DNA from 4 places in the Lonsdalea quercina genome. Region 1 is predicted to be linked to each of the others. Evidence: predicted binding sites of a transcription regulator. Region 1 holds the regulator's gene; each other region holds the start of a gene.

The links. Region 1 encodes PurR, which represses purine synthesis genes. Its sites were predicted from a motif close to CANGCAAACGTTTGCNTG; they were not measured.
Region 2: a site for PurR is predicted at 1,697-1,714, ahead of cvpA (colicin V production protein). Genes of this name have one in related genera too.
Region 3: a site for PurR is predicted at 2,439-2,456, ahead of BLU64_RS13375 (nucleobase:cation symporter-2 family protein). Genes of this name have one in related genera too.
Region 4: a site for PurR is predicted at 2,057-2,074, ahead of purM (phosphoribosylformylglycinamidine cyclo-ligase). Genes of this name have one in related genera too.

Annotation. Positions count from the first base shown of each region.
Region 1 is NZ_FNQS01000002.1:404,526-408,639, forward strand. Features, by position in the region: gene BLU64_RS04710 (C40 family peptidase) at 137-1,060, shown strand; gene cydH (cytochrome bd-I oxidase subunit CydH) at 1,176-1,268, opposite strand; gene purR (HTH-type transcriptional repressor PurR) at 1,644-2,669, shown strand; gene cfa (cyclopropane fatty acyl phospholipid synthase) at 3,017-4,114, shown strand, end outside.
Region 2 is NZ_FNQS01000003.1:217,577-221,690, forward strand. Features, by position in the region: gene purF (amidophosphoribosyltransferase) at 1-1,101, opposite strand, end outside; gene cvpA (colicin V production protein) at 1,132-1,623, opposite strand; gene dedD (cell division protein DedD) at 1,865-2,566, opposite strand; gene folC (bifunctional tetrahydrofolate synthase/dihydrofolate synthase) at 2,556-3,824, opposite strand; gene accD (acetyl-CoA carboxylase, carboxyltransferase subunit beta) at 3,906-4,114, opposite strand, start outside.
Region 3 is NZ_FNQS01000010.1:25,707-29,820, forward strand. Features, by position in the region: gene BLU64_RS13370 (AsmA family protein) at 1-821, opposite strand, end outside; gene BLU64_RS13375 (nucleobase:cation symporter-2 family protein) at 982-2,385, opposite strand; gene recG (ATP-dependent DNA helicase RecG) at 2,515-4,114, opposite strand, start outside.
Region 4 is NZ_FNQS01000001.1:333,153-337,266, forward strand. Features, by position in the region: gene uraA (uracil permease) at 1-1,111, opposite strand, end outside; gene upp (uracil phosphoribosyltransferase) at 1,280-1,906, opposite strand; gene purM (phosphoribosylformylglycinamidine cyclo-ligase) at 2,139-3,179, shown strand; gene purN (phosphoribosylglycinamide formyltransferase) at 3,176-3,814, shown strand; gene BLU64_RS01565 (ABC transporter substrate-binding protein) at 4,063-4,114, shown strand, end outside.

The DNA.
Region 1 (4,114 bases):
TCAGTGAAAAAATCACGTATTAACGATTTTTCACTATTCTGTACTCATTAACTGTGTTTTAGCACTTTGTAATTATGTTGATTTGAGGAATACTGTGGAAATCGGACGAATAAGAACCACCATCGGTCACACTATAATGCGTTTACTTGCTACTTTTTTCGTACTATTTTTTAGCCACTTGGTTATCAGTCAGGCGATATCTGCCCCCCAAGCTCCGACGTTAATCTCTCGTAAATCCCCCGTCGATCCCTCAGATGCTGTCGATACGAAGAAAAACAAAGAAACCAAAAACGCGAAAAAGTCTGCCCCCTCCCCACAAGACAAGAAAAAAATCCGCAATATCGCCCCGAAGTCCAAGGCAGCCGGTGATGGCGATAACGACAAAAAAACCAAGCGCAACATAAAACACACGCAGACCGTAGCCCACACCTCTTCACATAAAGACGCCCCCACCCGTCAGCCCACGCCCAAGACCGTCAAACGGTTATCCCGTGGTCAATCCACGCTGACGCTAGCGAAAAAAACACCAAAACGAGGTCACGCTGCTCGGATGGATGAAGAAAAATCGACCGCCGCGCGTGTTACTCGTAATAGAAAAGAGGATGTCGACGAACCCCGCGGCCTGACACTAAGCGCGGCGCACAAGCTCCGCTCACAACGCGCTAAAGTCACCGCGCTCAACAAATTGATGAGTCAAATTGGCAAACCCTACCACTGGGGCGGCTCATCGCCGTACACCGGTTTCGATTGTAGTGGGCTGGTCTATTACGCCTACAAAGATATTGTGAAAATACCTATTCCCCGTACCGCCAATGAAATGTTTCATTTGCGCGATGCCGCGCCTATCAAGAAAAACGAGTTGGAAAGCGGCGATCTGGTCTTCTTCCGCATCAACCATCGTGGTACGGCTGACCATGTAGGCGTTTATGTTGGAAACGGACGATTTATTCAGTCGCCTCGTGCAGGTTCAGATATCAAAATAAGCAAACTCAACGAAGACTATTGGCAGGAACATTATATTGGCGCCCGCCGGGTGGTCATGCCGCAGACGGTGAGATAACTCTCGGCAATCATTTAAATGAACACAACAACGAAATAGAAAAAGGGACCGAAGCCCCTTTTTACACTATGCCCACGAGAATGATTTTCGTGAGCGCAAACCTCGGCAAAATGGCTTAAGCGCCAAATACCGCAGTAAAACTGAAGGCGATAATCACCGCCAATGCCGCGACAGTCGTCAACAGCGACATTTTTAGATTGGTATCCATTACTCTCTCCTTAATTTTAAGCACAACCCTCGGGGTCGCCAGCCGTGTCAGTATAGGGGAACGGAGTGCTATCAGCACCCAAATGATGAATATAATGTTATGAGAACGTGACCCTTCTGTTTTATCACAGTAATAACGTCCTTTTATCGTTGCAGGAGTAGAATTAACGCTTTCACTTTTCGCCCGGATCGGACAGAATTACCGGTTTACTGCTGTACGAACTCCGTTGGTCGAGCATCATTTCCTATCTTCAGGTATATCCGTCGACACCCCTCCTTCTGAAATGCATCCATCTTCAGAAAGAGACGAATTCGCGCAGGCAAACGATTAACAAGTTACTTACTGCTGCAGGAAGTAGGTTTAGGAGTCATTTAGATGGCAACGATTAAAGATGTGGCAAAACGTGCTGGCGTTTCAACCACAACCGTATCCCACGTCATTAATAAGACCAGATTCGTCGCCGAAGAAACCAAAGCCGCCGTTCACGCTGCCATTGACGAACTGCATTATTCTCCGAGCGCTGTCGCGCGCAGCCTGAAAGTCAATAACACCAAGTCTATCGGACTGCTGGCGACCTCCAGCGAGGCGCCCTATTTCGCCGAAATTATCGAATCCGTCGAAAACAGCTGCTATGCCAAAGGCTATACGCTGATTCTTTGCAACTCTCACAACGATCTGGACAAACAGCGGGCTTATCTCGCCATGCTGGCGCAAAAGCGTGTAGACGGACTGCTGGTCATGTGCGCGGAATACCCGCCTGAACTTCTGACGATGTTGGAAGGCTATCGCCATATTCCTATGGTCGTCATGGACTGGGGACAGGCACACAGCGACTTCACCGATACCGTCGTCGATAATGCTTTCGAAGGTGGATATCTTGCCGCGCAGTACCTCATTGAACGCGGCCACCGCGATATCGGGGTGATCCCAGGGTTGCAGGAGCGTAACACCGGTAGCGGACGTTATCTGGGCTTCAGAAAAGCGCTCGACGAAGCTGGCATTGATATCCGTGATGAGTGGATCGTACAAGGCGACTTCGAGCCGGAATCCGGCTACAAAGCCATGCATCAGATATTGGCGCAGAAAAGCCGCCCGACCGCCGTGTTCTGCGGCGGCGATATTATGGCAATGGGCGCCCTCTGCGCGGCTGATGAACTTGGGCTGCGCGTACCGCAGGATATCTCCATCATCGGCTACGATAATGTTCGTCATTCACGCTATTTCACCCCGGCGCTGACCACGATACATCAGCCGAAAGAACGGTTGGGGCAATCCGCGTTCGCCATGCTGTTGGACCGAATCACCAGTAAGCGTGAAACGTCCCAGGTAATCGAGGTACATCCTCGACTGATCGAGCGTCGATCCGTGGCTGACGGCCCTTTCCGCGATTATCGCCGTTAGTTATTACATCTATTTCGATTGAAATAATTACCCCCGCCTTTTCCCCTGCTTCAGCCATTTAAAGCTTGTACCGTGGTTGAAGCAGTCATAAACTTGTCACTGTCTTCTAAGACAATAACCTACGAATAAGACATACTGAGCAGTTTGCTATCCTGTCGATATAACGTGTTGCCTACTTTGGCTTTTGTGGCATGGATAGATGCCTTTCGTACCGGCTTTTCTCTTAATTTCCCCCAGTCCCTTTTTCGGGGGATAGACGATGGATCACGTCCACCGACACCTTCTGCAGGTAATTTTGTCTAAGCTGTTTCTTGCGATGATCGCTGACAGCAAGATAGGGAGAGGTTATGAGTTCATCTTATGTGGAGGAACTGGACATCCATAACACGTCCTGGTTCCAAATTGTGAAAGAAATGTTGTCTTCGGCGGACATCGCCATTAATGGCGCGCGTCCGTTCGATATACAGGTAAAAAATCCTGACCTCTATAAACGCGTGTTGCGAGAAGGCTCTCTTGGTTTGGGAGAGAGTTACATGGACGGTTGGTGGGAATGTGAAAGACTCGATATCTTCTTCCACCGCGTACTCCGGGCCGGACTTGATAACAAGCTGCCCAAACATGTTAGCGATATCGCCCGCGTTCTCATCGCCCGCCTCACCAACCTACAGTCCAAAAAACGAGCCTGGATTGTCGGAAAAGAGCATTACGATCTCGGCAATGACCTTTTCTCACTCATGCTTGACCCTTACATGCAGTATTCCTGCGGCTATTGGAAGGACGCCGAGACGCTGGAGCAGGCGCAGGAAAACAAGCTGCGCATGATCTGTGAAAAACTGCAATTGCAACGCGGCATGACTTTATTGGATATCGGCTGTGGCTGGGGGGGATTATCTGAATATGCAGCCAGGTACTATGGGGTTTCCGTCACCGGCGTGACAATTTCGCGGGAACAGCAGAGACTGGCGCAGGAGCGGTGTCGGGATCTGGACGTCACCATCCTGCTTGAAGATTATCGTGATTTAGACCGCCAGTTTGACCGCATCGTTTCCGTCGGCATGTTTGAACACGTCGGCCCCAAAAATTACGATACCTATTTCCGCGTCGTTCGCAAAAATCTGAAGCCTAAGGGATTGTTCCTACTACACACCATCGGCGCGAACAAAACCGATCTGTCCGTTGACCCGTGGATTGACCGCTATATTTTCCCTAACGGCTGTCTGCCGTCCGCGCAACATATCGCACACGCCAGCGAGCCTTACATGATAATGGAAGATTGGCACAATTTCGGCGCCGACTACGACCGCACGCTGATGGCCTGGCATGAGCGGTTCCAGCAGCATTGGCCGGCGTTGGCCAGCGCCTATTCCGCTCGTTTCCAGCGTATGTTCAGCTATTACCTGAACGCCTGCGCGGGGGCTTTCCGGGCCAGGAATATTCAGCTGTGG
Region 2 (4,114 bases), on a different contig from region 1:
ATCCACCAGCAGCACGTTTTTATCACGGAATTCAGCGCGGTTGGCATTCAGCTTACGACGCACAGATTTCACCCGCGTCTCCTGTCCCGGCATGATAAACGTGCGCCCGACATAGCGGTTTTTCACAAAGCCCTGACGATAAGGCTTATCGATGATGCGGGCGATTTCCAGCGCGATATCGCACGAGGTTTCGGGAATAGGAATGACCACGTCGATATCCAGATCGTCCCAGCAGCGCGCGATTTTTTCGCCCAACTTCTGCCCCATGCGCACACGGGCGCTGTAGACCGAAATTTTGTCGATAAACGAGTCGGGTCGCGCGAAATAAACATACTCGAACAGGCACGGATGATGTCTTGGATTTTCCGCGCACTGGCGGGTGTAAAGTTGGCCTTTATCCGTGATGTAAATCGCTTCGCCTGGCGCTACATCGCGCAGAAACTCAAAGCCCAGCGTATCCAGCGCCACGCTCTCGGACGCCACCATATATTCGTTGCGCCCGTCTTCCAGCGTGCGTTTACCGATGACCAGCGGACGGATCCCGTTAGGGTCGCGGAAAGCCACCAAGCCGTGTCCGATAATCATACTGACGCAGGCATAGGCGCCGCGGATTTGCTGATGCATCGCGGCAACGGCGGCGAAGATGTTGTCAGGCTCCAGCGGATAGTGCTGAAAGCGGTCCAGCTCTTTGGCGAAAATGTTGAGAAGAATTTCCGAATCAGACGTCGTATTGACGTGGCGGCGGCCCTGCTCAAACAACTTCTGACGCAGCTCGTGCGCATTGGTCAGATTGCCGTTGTGGGCCAGCGTAATTCCGAAAGGAGAGTTGACGTAAAAAGGCTGCGCTTCGGAGGCGCTGGAACTGCCCGCCGTGGGATAACGCACATGGCCGAGCCCCATATTCCCCTGCAGGCGCTGCATGTGCCGTGCTTCAAAAACGTCTTTGACCAGACCGTTTGCCTTACGCAGGCGAAAACAGTGATGAGCATCTATCGTTACGATGCCTGCGGCATCCTGCCCACGGTGTTGTAACACCGTTAACGCGTCATAAATCGACTGGTTGACCGGCGTGACGCCGGCGATACCGACAATACCGCACATGTTGTCTTTTCCTCATCAGCGCTACCGCGACTAGATGTGCCGCGGCAAGAAACTCGACGTGCTTTGCAGGTAGTCAAAGAACCACCTGATGATATAGCTGAACTGCGGGATCAACTGGGACTGTTTCCAGTCAACGCTCTGGGAAAACCCGGTGAAGGTGTCCAGAAAGAACAAGATTGCAGAGACAATCAAGACCCCGCGCAGGGCGCCAAAGCAAACGCCCAGCACACGATCGGTACCCGACAGCCCGGTTCGCTCAACCAGAGAACCTATCGCATAGTTGACGATGGCTCCCACAATCAACGTCGCAAGAAACAGAATGGCGATAGCGATGCCGTTGCGAACCAGTTCATCTTCAAAGCGGGTGAAGTACCCTGCCAGATAGCCATAGTAGTGACTGGCAATGAAAAACGCACATCCCCAGGTCACCAGTGAGAGCGCTTCACGGACAAATCCTCGAATCAAACTGACCAGAGCCGAGAACCCAATAATGCCGATAATGACGTAATCCACCCAAACCATGAACTATCCTACTCAATGAACAATAACCAACGACCTACGCGGCTCATCCTGTTCGCGGCGCATTCTAACAGAAAAAGAAAACGTTTGCGTACCGGAATCCCGCGCGAAATGTGTCAATCAATCGGCCAACTGAAAAACCGCTGACGGGCCATGAAGATACCGAAAAAAGGCGATGGCGTCGGTTTTACCCGCAATGCCCACCGCCATCCAGGGATTTTCACGACGTCGTCCCGAATTAGTATTAGTGCGCTGCTTTTACCTGTCCGCTTAGCCCGCTGATCTGCTGCAATTCGCTCAACGAGGACTGTAGCTTCTGCTTAGAGGCATCTGGCCCCACATAAATGCGGGTAATTTGCCCGGAGACGGGCGAAGACGGCACCGTGTAAGCACGGAACCCCGAAAGTCTCAGCTTGGCGACAATCTCATTCACCTTGTCCGCATTTTTCAATGCGCCCAGCTGCACGATAAAAGCCTGCCCTGCCGGGGCCTGCGGCGCGGCTGCCGGTTTACTCTCCGCCGGCCGCGGAGCGGGTTTGACCTCTGGCTTCGGCTTGGGTTTCGGCTCCGCTTTCACCGGAGGCGGAACCACCGGGCTAGACGGTGGCGCGGAAGGCCGGGCGGCAGAAGTCGGCGGCGTGGCATTCTGAGGCGCCGCGGTATCTGGAGCGCTATCGACCGCCCGATCGGCGCTCTCCATCTCTTCACCGCCCTCTTCCCCATCGGGCGCCGTCGCACTGTCCGGAGACTGCGGCGTCAGCGACTGAGTGATCGGCGGCAGCGACTCCGCTTCCAGCGTGTCTTCCGGCTTCGGCACCAAAGGAATGGCGGCAAACTCGTCCTGATAGTGTTTTTTCTTGCCGTCCAACAGGCCCGGCAGCACGATGACGCCCAGCGCGACCAAAATGACGGTGCCGACCAGACGGTTTTGAAATTTACTTGCCATCCACAACTCCTTCTTCAAGCGCGGACATCACATGCGCTACCGTATGAAAGGAGCCGCACACCACAACCACGTCGCGTTCATCGGCGTCCTGCATCGCCGCTCGCCAGGCGGAGACCACATCGGGATACGAACGGCTGCTATCGAGATGTTGAACAAGCAAATCCGCGCTGGCGCCGCGCGGTCCTTCCAGCGGCGCGCAATACCAGACATCTACCTGCGGCTTGAGCTGTTCCAGCGTACTGACGATATCTTTGTCGGACAGCATGCCGACAACGGCGCGGACGACGCCGTGAGGAGGCAACGCCGCCAAGCGTTCGGACAGGTAAGCAGCCGCGTGCGGGTTGTGCGCCACATCCAGAATCAGCAAGGGCTTGTCGCCGACAATCTGGAAACGCCCCGGCAAGGCCGCGTCCCGCAGGCCGTCGCGAAGAGCGCGTTCATCCACCTTGAGCGGCGAGGCATTCAGCGCGGCAAGCGCCGTGGCGGCATTCGGCAGCGGCACATTCGTCATGGGCAGATGGCTCAGATGTCCCTCTGCGTTTTCCCAGAACCAGCCGTCCGCGTCCACCCCGTAGCGCCAGTCGACATCGCGACGCAGCAGCCGAGCGCCTTTTTCATTCGCGACGTCTGCAATCGAGGCGGGCATATCCGGCTCGCCGACAACGGCCGGTTTGCCGTGACGAAAGATCCCCGCTTTTTCTCGACCAATGCTTTCGCGATCGTGACCCAGCCAGTCGGTGTGATCGATGGCGATGCTGGTCACGACAGCAACGTCCGAGTCCACGATGTTGGTCGCGTCCAGACGACCGCCCAAACCGACTTCAAGGATCACGACGTCCAACTGCGCCTGCTTGAAAAGCTGTAACGCCGCCAGCGTGCCGTATTCGAAATAGGTCAAAGAGACGTTATTGCGCCCAGCTTCCACCACGGCAAACGCTTCGCTGTGCATCGCTTCCGGCAATGACTTGCCCTGGATGCGAACGCGCTCGGTGTAGCGTAATAGATGAGGCGAGCTGTAGACGCCCACCCGCAGCCCCGCGGCCAACAGAATGGACTCCAGCGTACGGCAAGTGGTGCCTTTCCCGTTGGTGCCTGCGACGGTGAAGACGGTGTTGGCGGGCTGGCGCAATTGAAGAGAGTCGGCCACCTGTGTGATGCGGTCCAGACCAAGATCGATGGCCTGCGTGTGCAGGTGTTCCAGATAATAAAGCCACGTGGCCAAAGGCGACGTGGCTTTAGGTGTTTGAAGGTTATCCATGAGACCCGCTCGCTTACTTACGGTTCATTGATACAGGGAGCGACGGAGCACGTCGCAACCGCGCTCCCCGTACGTCATCGGTTAGGCTTCATCCTGTGATTCAGACGAAGCGGTCGGCCGCGGCTCTTCCACTTCAGGCTGCGGTTCCGGATGGTTCGTCAGCTTGGCGAGGATCGTAGCCAGCTTGTAACGCATCTCAGGGCGACGAATGATCATATCGATCGCGCCTTTTTCCACCAGAAACTCGCTGCGCTGGAAGCCCGGCGGCAGTTTCTCGCGTACCGTCTGTT
Region 3 (4,114 bases), on a different contig from region 1:
TCAAGATCGCTGGCGGCCCAACCGGGTCCCTCAATGCGTGCGTCTATCAGGTCAAAACGGTCGACGCTGACGGCGGGCAGCGCTGCGACGGGCCGCCAGAAATCAGAGAGGGAACGTGAGGTTTGCAGCCTTACGTTACTCAGTCTGAGCCGATTAATCTGCCAACCGCCATCGTCCGCACGCTGCGCGCTGCCGGTCAGTTCTCCCCGGGCGACATTGGCGCCAAAGTTGCTCAGCGTCAGGCGCCGATTCTCTAAGGCGCCTTCCACCAACACCTGACTGGCGGGAATATCGTTCAGCGTCAGCGAGCGGGCGCTGAGCTGGAAGCGCGCATGATTCCCCAGCAAATTACCGGGCTGCGGCTCCCACGGCGTGATACCGCCGTTGACCTGCTGCCCGTTTAGCCGCCAGTCGCCATCCTGCGCCTGTAGCGCCATATCTTTTAACTGCAACACGTCAGCCTGAAGAGGCAGGGCGTAACCGGTTTGATTTAGGTTGAGCGTACCCCCCTCCAGCCACAGGCTCGCCAAATGAGAAGGCATAGTGATTTGGCGCAGGCTAAGTCCAACGGAGACCTGTTTGGCGACCAACGTTGGCGGCTGATTTTGATGGCCGAAAGAGACCTCATTGAGCTGGAAGATGCTGGGCGACGTCCAGCTATGAGACACTTTTTTCAGCGCGAGTCGGTATTCGGTATGTTGACTAACCCAACGGCTGACCTCGTTGGCTCCCCATTGGGTCTGCAGCGCGATATAAAGCGCTACCAGAGCCAGAAGGGTCAGTAACAGCAGTGAGATGAGTAGCTTCCCGATCAATTTCATCGTATCAGTCCGTGCCTGTCGTCGAGGATAGAAGAGTTATGCCGCAATGTGGGCAGCGGCTCAAGTCGGTAATCATACGCCTGACAAGAATCAGGGCACGATGTTGCATCATGGAGCCATGATTAGCACGGTAAATACGAAATATCTGGAAGCAGGCTCCCTATTCTATTTCTGCCTTCTCTTGCGGGAACACGAGATTTAAGACGATGGCGGTGATCCCGCCTGCGGCGATGCCGGAAGACAGAAGGGTTTTCAGCCAGTCAGGCGCGAACTGCAAGATCAGCGGCTGCTGAGCTACGCCCAGACCCACGGCCAGCGAGAGGGCGATAATCATGATCGCCCGGCGGTTTAGCGGTTCGCGAGACACGATGCGTACGCCTGAGGCGGCGATTGTACCGAACATCACGATGGTCGCGCCGCCCAGCACCGGTTCAGGAATATGCTGAACGAAGCCGCTGACCGCCGGAAAAAGCCCCAGGACAATCAGCATCAGCGCGACGACGAAACCGACATGGCGGCTGGCGACGCCGGTCAATTGGATCACGCCGTTGTTCTGACCGAAGCAGGAGTTGGGAAAGGTGTTGAATACCGCTGAAAGCATGGAGTTTAGGCCGTTGGCCAGTACGCCGCCTTTCAGGCGTTTCATGTACAGTGGTCCGCGTACCGGCTGTTCAGAGACATCGGAGGTCGCCGTGATATCGCCGATTGTTTCCAGCGACGTCACCATAAACACCAGCATCAGTGGTACGAGTAGGCTCCAGTCGAAGCCCAGACCGTAATACAACGGCGTCGGCACCATGATGGCCGACTGTGCTGTGCTGGACATCTCCTTTGGCAGCATTCCCATCAGCCACGCCGCCAGATACCCGACGGCCATGGCGATCACCAGCGAGGCGACGCGCAGATAGGGATTACGCTGGCGATTAAGCAGGATGATTACCAACAGGACCACGCCTGCCAGCAGCAGATTTTTGGGCGCACCGAACGAATGATCGTTCAGAGCCGCAAACCCGCCGCCGATCGAAGTCAGCCCAACCTGAATTAGCGACAGACCAATAATCATGACCACCACGCCGGATACCAGCGGAGTAATAATCCTGCGGGCCAGATGAAGAACGCGGGAGAGCAGGATCTCGGTGCAAGAGGCGACCATCAGTGTGCCGAACAGCGCGGCCATCATGGTAGGCACATCTGCGCCGCCGTTTTTCAACGCCAACCCGCCCATAATCAGCGGCGTCACGAAGTTAAAGCTGGTGCCCTGAATCGACAGCAGCCCGGAGCCAACTGGCCCCCAGGTTTTGATTTGCAGTATGGAGGCCAGACCGGACGCAAACAGCGACATGCTGATGATGTGTTGCGTATCCTGCGCGGGGAGTCCGAGTGCCTGACAGATCAGCAACGCCGGCGTGATAACGGCGACGAACATGGCTAACAGGTGCTGACCGGCGGCAAACAGCGTTTGCGGCAGCGGCGGGCGGTCTTCAAGACGGTAGATGAGTTCGCTGCGTGGATGGGCAGCGGCGGGTTCTTGCGGGCGCAAAGGTTCGGCAGAGGGAATACGCATGGCGGTTGGCACTCCAGAACGACAAAAACCGCATTTTAATGATCTGCCTAACAAAAGCAAACGGTTGCGCACTTCATCTTCTTGTACGCCCGTGGTGGGGAATCTGGGGGACGTGATCGCTGCCGGCGTTTAGGCGTTGGTGTAGCGCGCGCTTTCCGGCAGCCAGCGTTCTATCAGCGCTTGCGCGTGTTCGGGATAGCGCTCATGGATATGGCGGGCAAGACGCTGGACCTGTGGGATCAGCGCCTGGTCTCGCAGAAGGTCGGCGACTTTGAATTCGGCGCTGCCGGTTTGACGGGTGCCAAGCAACTCACCCGGTCCGCGGATCTCGAGATCGCGTTGCGCGATCACAAAGCCATCGTTGCTATCCCGTAAAACCTGCAGCCGCTTCTGGGCGGTTTTGCTGAGCGGTGATTTGTACAACAGTACGCAGTGGGATGCGACCGAACCGCGGCCGACGCGTCCGCGCAGCTGGTGCAGCTGCGCCAAACCGAGCCGTTCCGGGTTTTCGATAATCATCAGGCTGGCGTTGGGGACGTCGACCCCGACTTCAATCACGGTGGTAGCGACGAGCAGCTGAATTTGGCCTGCCTTGAACGCCTCCATCACCTGTTGTTTTTCCTGCGCCTTCATTCGTCCGTGCACCAGTCCGATAGTGAGCGCCGGCAGCGCTTCGCGCAGTTCCTGACAGGTAGCTTCCGCCGCCTGCGCCTCCAGAAGGTCCGACTCTTCAATCAGGGTACACACCCAGTAGGCCTGACGCCCTTCCTGCTGACAGGCATTGTCGACACGCTGGATGATATCGCTACGGCGGGTGTCGGGGATGGCGACGGTAGTGACGGGCGTTCTGCCCGGCGGTAGTTCGTCGATGATGGACGTTTCCAGGTCGGCGTACGCGGTCATTGCCAGCGTACGCGGGATCGGCGTCGCGGTCATGATCAGCTGGTGGGGGTGAAATCCTTGCTGCTCGCCTTTTTCCCACAGGGCAAGCCGCTGATGTACGCCGAACCGGTGCTGTTCATCGATAATGACCAGCGCCAGACCGTTAAATTGGACCTGCTGCTGGAAAATGGCGTGAGTACCGACCACCATGCCGACATCGCCGTTGGCGATCGCTTCCTGCTGGGCCTGACGCGCTTTGCCTTTTTGCTTTCCGGCCAGCCATCCGACGTTGATGCCGAGTGGCGCAAACCATTGACGGAAGTTGTGCGCATGTTGTTCCGCCAACAGTTCGGTCGGCGCCATGAGAGCCACCTGCTTGCCGTGAGCAATGGCGCGTAATGCGGCCAAAGCCGCCACCAGCGTTTTGCCGGAGCCGACGTCGCCCTGAACCAGCCGCATCATGGGATAAGGGTGATTCAAATCCTGTTCGATTTCGGCCACGACGCGCTCCTGCGCCCGAGTCGGCGAAAACGGGAGGGCGGACAGCAACTGTTGTTTCAACGTATCGCGGGGTGGCAACGCCAGCGCGTGGTGGCGCTGGGCGCCGGCACGTGCAGCCAGCATGCTCAGGTTGTGGGCCAACAGCTCTTCCATGATCAAGCGTTGCTGAGCCGGATGTTTACCCTGCTCCAGTTCGCTCAATTGCATGTCGGGCGGTGGCCGATGAAGCGTATGCAGCGCTTCCGTCAGGCTAATCATCGTGTGATTGAGCTCCTGCGGCAGCAGTTCATCAATCGGATGGCGGTCCAGCAGTTTCAGCGCCTGGTCGGTCAGCTTACGCAGCGTG
Region 4 (4,114 bases), on a different contig from region 1:
CCGCCGTCAGGATCAGGTTCTGCGCTTTGTCGTAATTCACCTTCGATTCGATCAACACTCGGATGCCTGACGCAGCAATCACTCCATACAGTAACAGCGATACGCCTCCCATCACCGGCACGGGGACCGCTTGGATCGCCGCCGCCAGCTTACCGACGCAGGACAACAGGATAGCCAGCACCGCCGCGCCGCCGATCACCCAAGTGCTGTAGACCTTGGTCAACGCTAATACGCCGATGTTCTCGCCATAAGTCGTATTCGGCGTGGAACCGAAACAGCCGGAGAAAACGGTGGAGATCCCATTGGCGAACAGGGAGCGATGCAGTCCGGGATCACGCATCAAATCTTTCTTGACGATATTGGCTGTCACCACCAGATGTCCGATGTGTTCGGCTATCACCACCAGCGCGGCGGGAAGAATGGACAACACGGCGAACCACTCAAAACGCGGCGTGTAGAATGTCGGCAGAGCAAGCCAGTGGGCCTGCGCGACCGGCGTCAGATCCACCATGCCCATAAAGAAGGATAGCGCGTAACCCGCCAATACGCCGACCAGAATAGGGATGATGGCCAGAAAGCCACGAAACATCACCGATCCCAGAATCGTCACAGCCAGCGTCGTCAGCGAAACAATCACGGCTTTGGTATCGACGCTCGCGCCGTCGGCGGGCAACAGTCCCGCCATCCCGGCCGCTACGCCAGCCAGTTCCAGACCGATCACCGCCACGATAGCGCCCATTGCCGCGGGCGGAAACATGACCGAAAGCCAGGCGGTCCCGGCTTTTTTGACAATCAACGCCACCAAACAGAACAGGACGCCGCAGATAATAAATCCGCCCAAAGCCAGCTCATAACCCAGCGGTAGCAACAGCAGCACCGGAGAAATGAACGCAAAACTGGATCCCAGATAGGCCGGTATTTTTCCTTTACAGATCAGCAAATACATCAGCGTCCCGATACCATTGAACAATAATACGGTGGCGGGATTGATTTTGAACAGGATCGGGACCAGCACCGTCGCGCCGAACATGGCGAACAAGTGCTGGAGGCTCAACGGGAGGGTTTGTAACAACGGTGGCCGTTCACTAACGCCGATGGCGCGACGAGTCATCTTGTTATTCCTTTCTCTAGGTGTTGAAAAAACAATCAGTAAAGCGGTCGTATCCGCTTCAATACGACATCTCCCGGGCGACCCGCCGCGACTTCGTCAGCGCAAACAGCTCAACCCGCAAACTCAACCCCAAAAAAACCGGCTCTTCAGCCGGCTCATCGTATCTGCTTATTTGGTACCGAACAGCTTGTCGCCGGCATCACCCAGGCCCGGCATAATGTAACCGTGTTCGTTCAGCTCTTTATCGATAGATGCGGTATACAGCTCAACATCCGGATGGGCCTTCTCCAGCGCGGCGATCCCTTCCGGGGCCGCGACCAGCACCAGTAGCTTGATACGCTTGCAGCCGGCTTTCTTCAACAGGTCGATGGTGGCGATCATGGAACCGCCGGTCGCCAGCATAGGGTCTACCACTAGCGCCATACGCTCGTCGATATTGGACGCCAGTTTCTGGAAATAAGGTACCGGCTCCAGCGTTTCTTCGTCACGGTACATCCCCACAACGCTAATACGCGCGCTGGGCAGATTTTCCAGCACCCCTTCCATCATGCCCAGACCCGCGCGCAAAATCGGCACAACGGTAATTTTTTTTCCCTTGATTTGATCGATTTCAACCGGTCCGCACCACCCTTCAATAGTGACTTTCTCCATGACCAAATCCGCCGTAGCGACATACGTCAGCAGGCTCCCGATTTCCGACGCCAGCTCACGAAAACGTTTGGTGCTGATATCCTGCTCGCGCAACAGACCCAGTTTGTGTCTAACTAGCGGGTGTTTAACCTCTACGATCTTCATTTTTCTTCTCCCCTTCGGCTACGGACGGCAAAAAAATCGCCGGATTATACCGCTTTTGCAAGCGGGAACATACGGCGGCAGCTGATCCAGATCAAGCCGCTCTGCGAATTAGACGTCCTATTTCCTAAAAGACCGCGCCGGCACTCGCCGCTCGCAAACGTTTGCTTAGGCTGTTAGAATTGCCCCGCTCCATTTTCCAATCACCAAACGTAACCTCCGTGGGGACTCCGCAGTGACCGATAAAACCTCTCTCAGCTATAAAGACGCAGGCGTGGATATTGATGCAGGCAATGCATTGGTTGGACGTATTAAAAGCGTAGTGAAACAAACTCGACGCCCGGAAGTCATGGGAGGTCTGGGAGGATTCGGCGCCCTGTGCGCCCTGCCGCAAAAATATCGTGAGCCGGTGCTGGTTTCCGGCACCGACGGCGTGGGCACCAAACTGCGTCTGGCGATGGATCTGAAGCGTCACGACGCCATCGGCATCGACCTGGTGGCCATGTGCGTCAATGATTTGGTCGTTGCTGGCGCCGAGCCGCTGTTTTTTCTCGACTACTATGCCACCGGCAAGCTGGACGTGGACACGGCGGCGAGCGTCATCACCGGTATCGCCGCAGGCTGCAAACAGTCCGGCTGCGCTCTGGTCGGCGGCGAAACGGCGGAAATGCCGGGGATGTATCACGGAGAAGATTATGACGTCGCCGGTTTCTGCGTCGGCGTGGTCGAAAAATCAGAAATCATCGACGGCAGTAAGGTAAAAGAAGGCGACGCACTGATCGCGTTAGCCTCCAGCGGCCCGCACTCCAACGGCTATTCGCTGGTGCGCAAAATTCTGGAATTCAGCCACACGGACCCAGCTACCGAGCAGCTGGATGGCGTGCCGTTGGCCGATCACCTGCTGGCGCCGACCAAAATCTACGTGAAATCCATCCTGTCGCTGATTGAGAAAATGGACGCGCACGCCATCTGCCACCTGACCGGCGGCGGCTTCTGGGAAAATATTCCGCGCGTACTGCCGGAAGGCATGCAGGCCACCCTCGATGAGTCCAGCTGGCAATGGCCGTCCGTATTCAACTGGCTGCAAAAAGCTGGCAACGTCAGCCGTCATGAAATGTACCGCACCTTCAACTGCGGCGTGGGCATGATCGTCGCCCTGCCGGCCGAACAGGTAGAAGACGCGATTGCCCTGCTGAACGCCAACGGTGAAAAAGCCTGGAAAATCGGTAACATTAACCGCACCGATACCGGAGAAACCGTGGTTATTAACGCATGAAAAATATCGTAGTGCTGATTTCAGGTGAAGGAACTAACCTGCAAACGTTGATCTCTGCCTGTGAGCGCTGCCGCGTCAAAGGCAAGATCGTCGCCGTATTCAGCAACAATCCCGAAGCGGGGGGATTGGCTCGTGCGCAGGACGCTGACATCCCGACGCACGTGTTATCCCCGAGTGAAGAAGTCGAGCGCGTGGCTTATGACGCGGCGCTGGCGGACGAAATAGAGAAATATCAGCCCGACGTCATCGTGCTCGCAGGCTATATGCGCATACTGAGCGCCGAGTTCGTCTCCCGATTCGAGGGAAAAATTCTCAACATTCACCCTTCCCTGCTGCCGAAATACCCCGGTCTGCATACGCACCGTCTGGCGATGAAAAATCGCGACCGGCTGCACGGCGCGTCGGTACATTTCGTCACAGAAGCGCTGGACGGCGGACCGATTGTGCTGCAGGCGCGCGTTCCTATTTTCGACGATGACGAAGAGCAGGATGTGAAGGCGAGAGTGCAGACTCAAGAGCACACCATCTATCCGCTGGCGGTCAATTGGTTTCTGGAAGGCCGTTTGAAAATGAAAGATAACGAAGCCTGGTTGGACGGTATTCGCATCCCGCCGCACGGCTACGCCGCCGACTAAATCATCTTTTGCCCCGGAGGCACTTGCCGCCGGGGCCTATCATGAGTATTCTCCCCCGCTTTTTACCCGTTTACGATCCTGAAGCCGGGGCCGCAAGGTTCGGCGAGTCGTCATTCGGCACGAGTAATAGCTGACAGGACACGCCTGCTATTTATAAGATACTCCTTTTGAGCGTGCTTTTTCCGCTGAGAGCCGCCATTCTGTAAAAGGGATTTTAGAGTTAGCATCCTGATTAATAGGGAAAACAAATGAAAAAACTTTTCACATTGATGATGCTCGGCTTGGCGATATGCGCCGCCA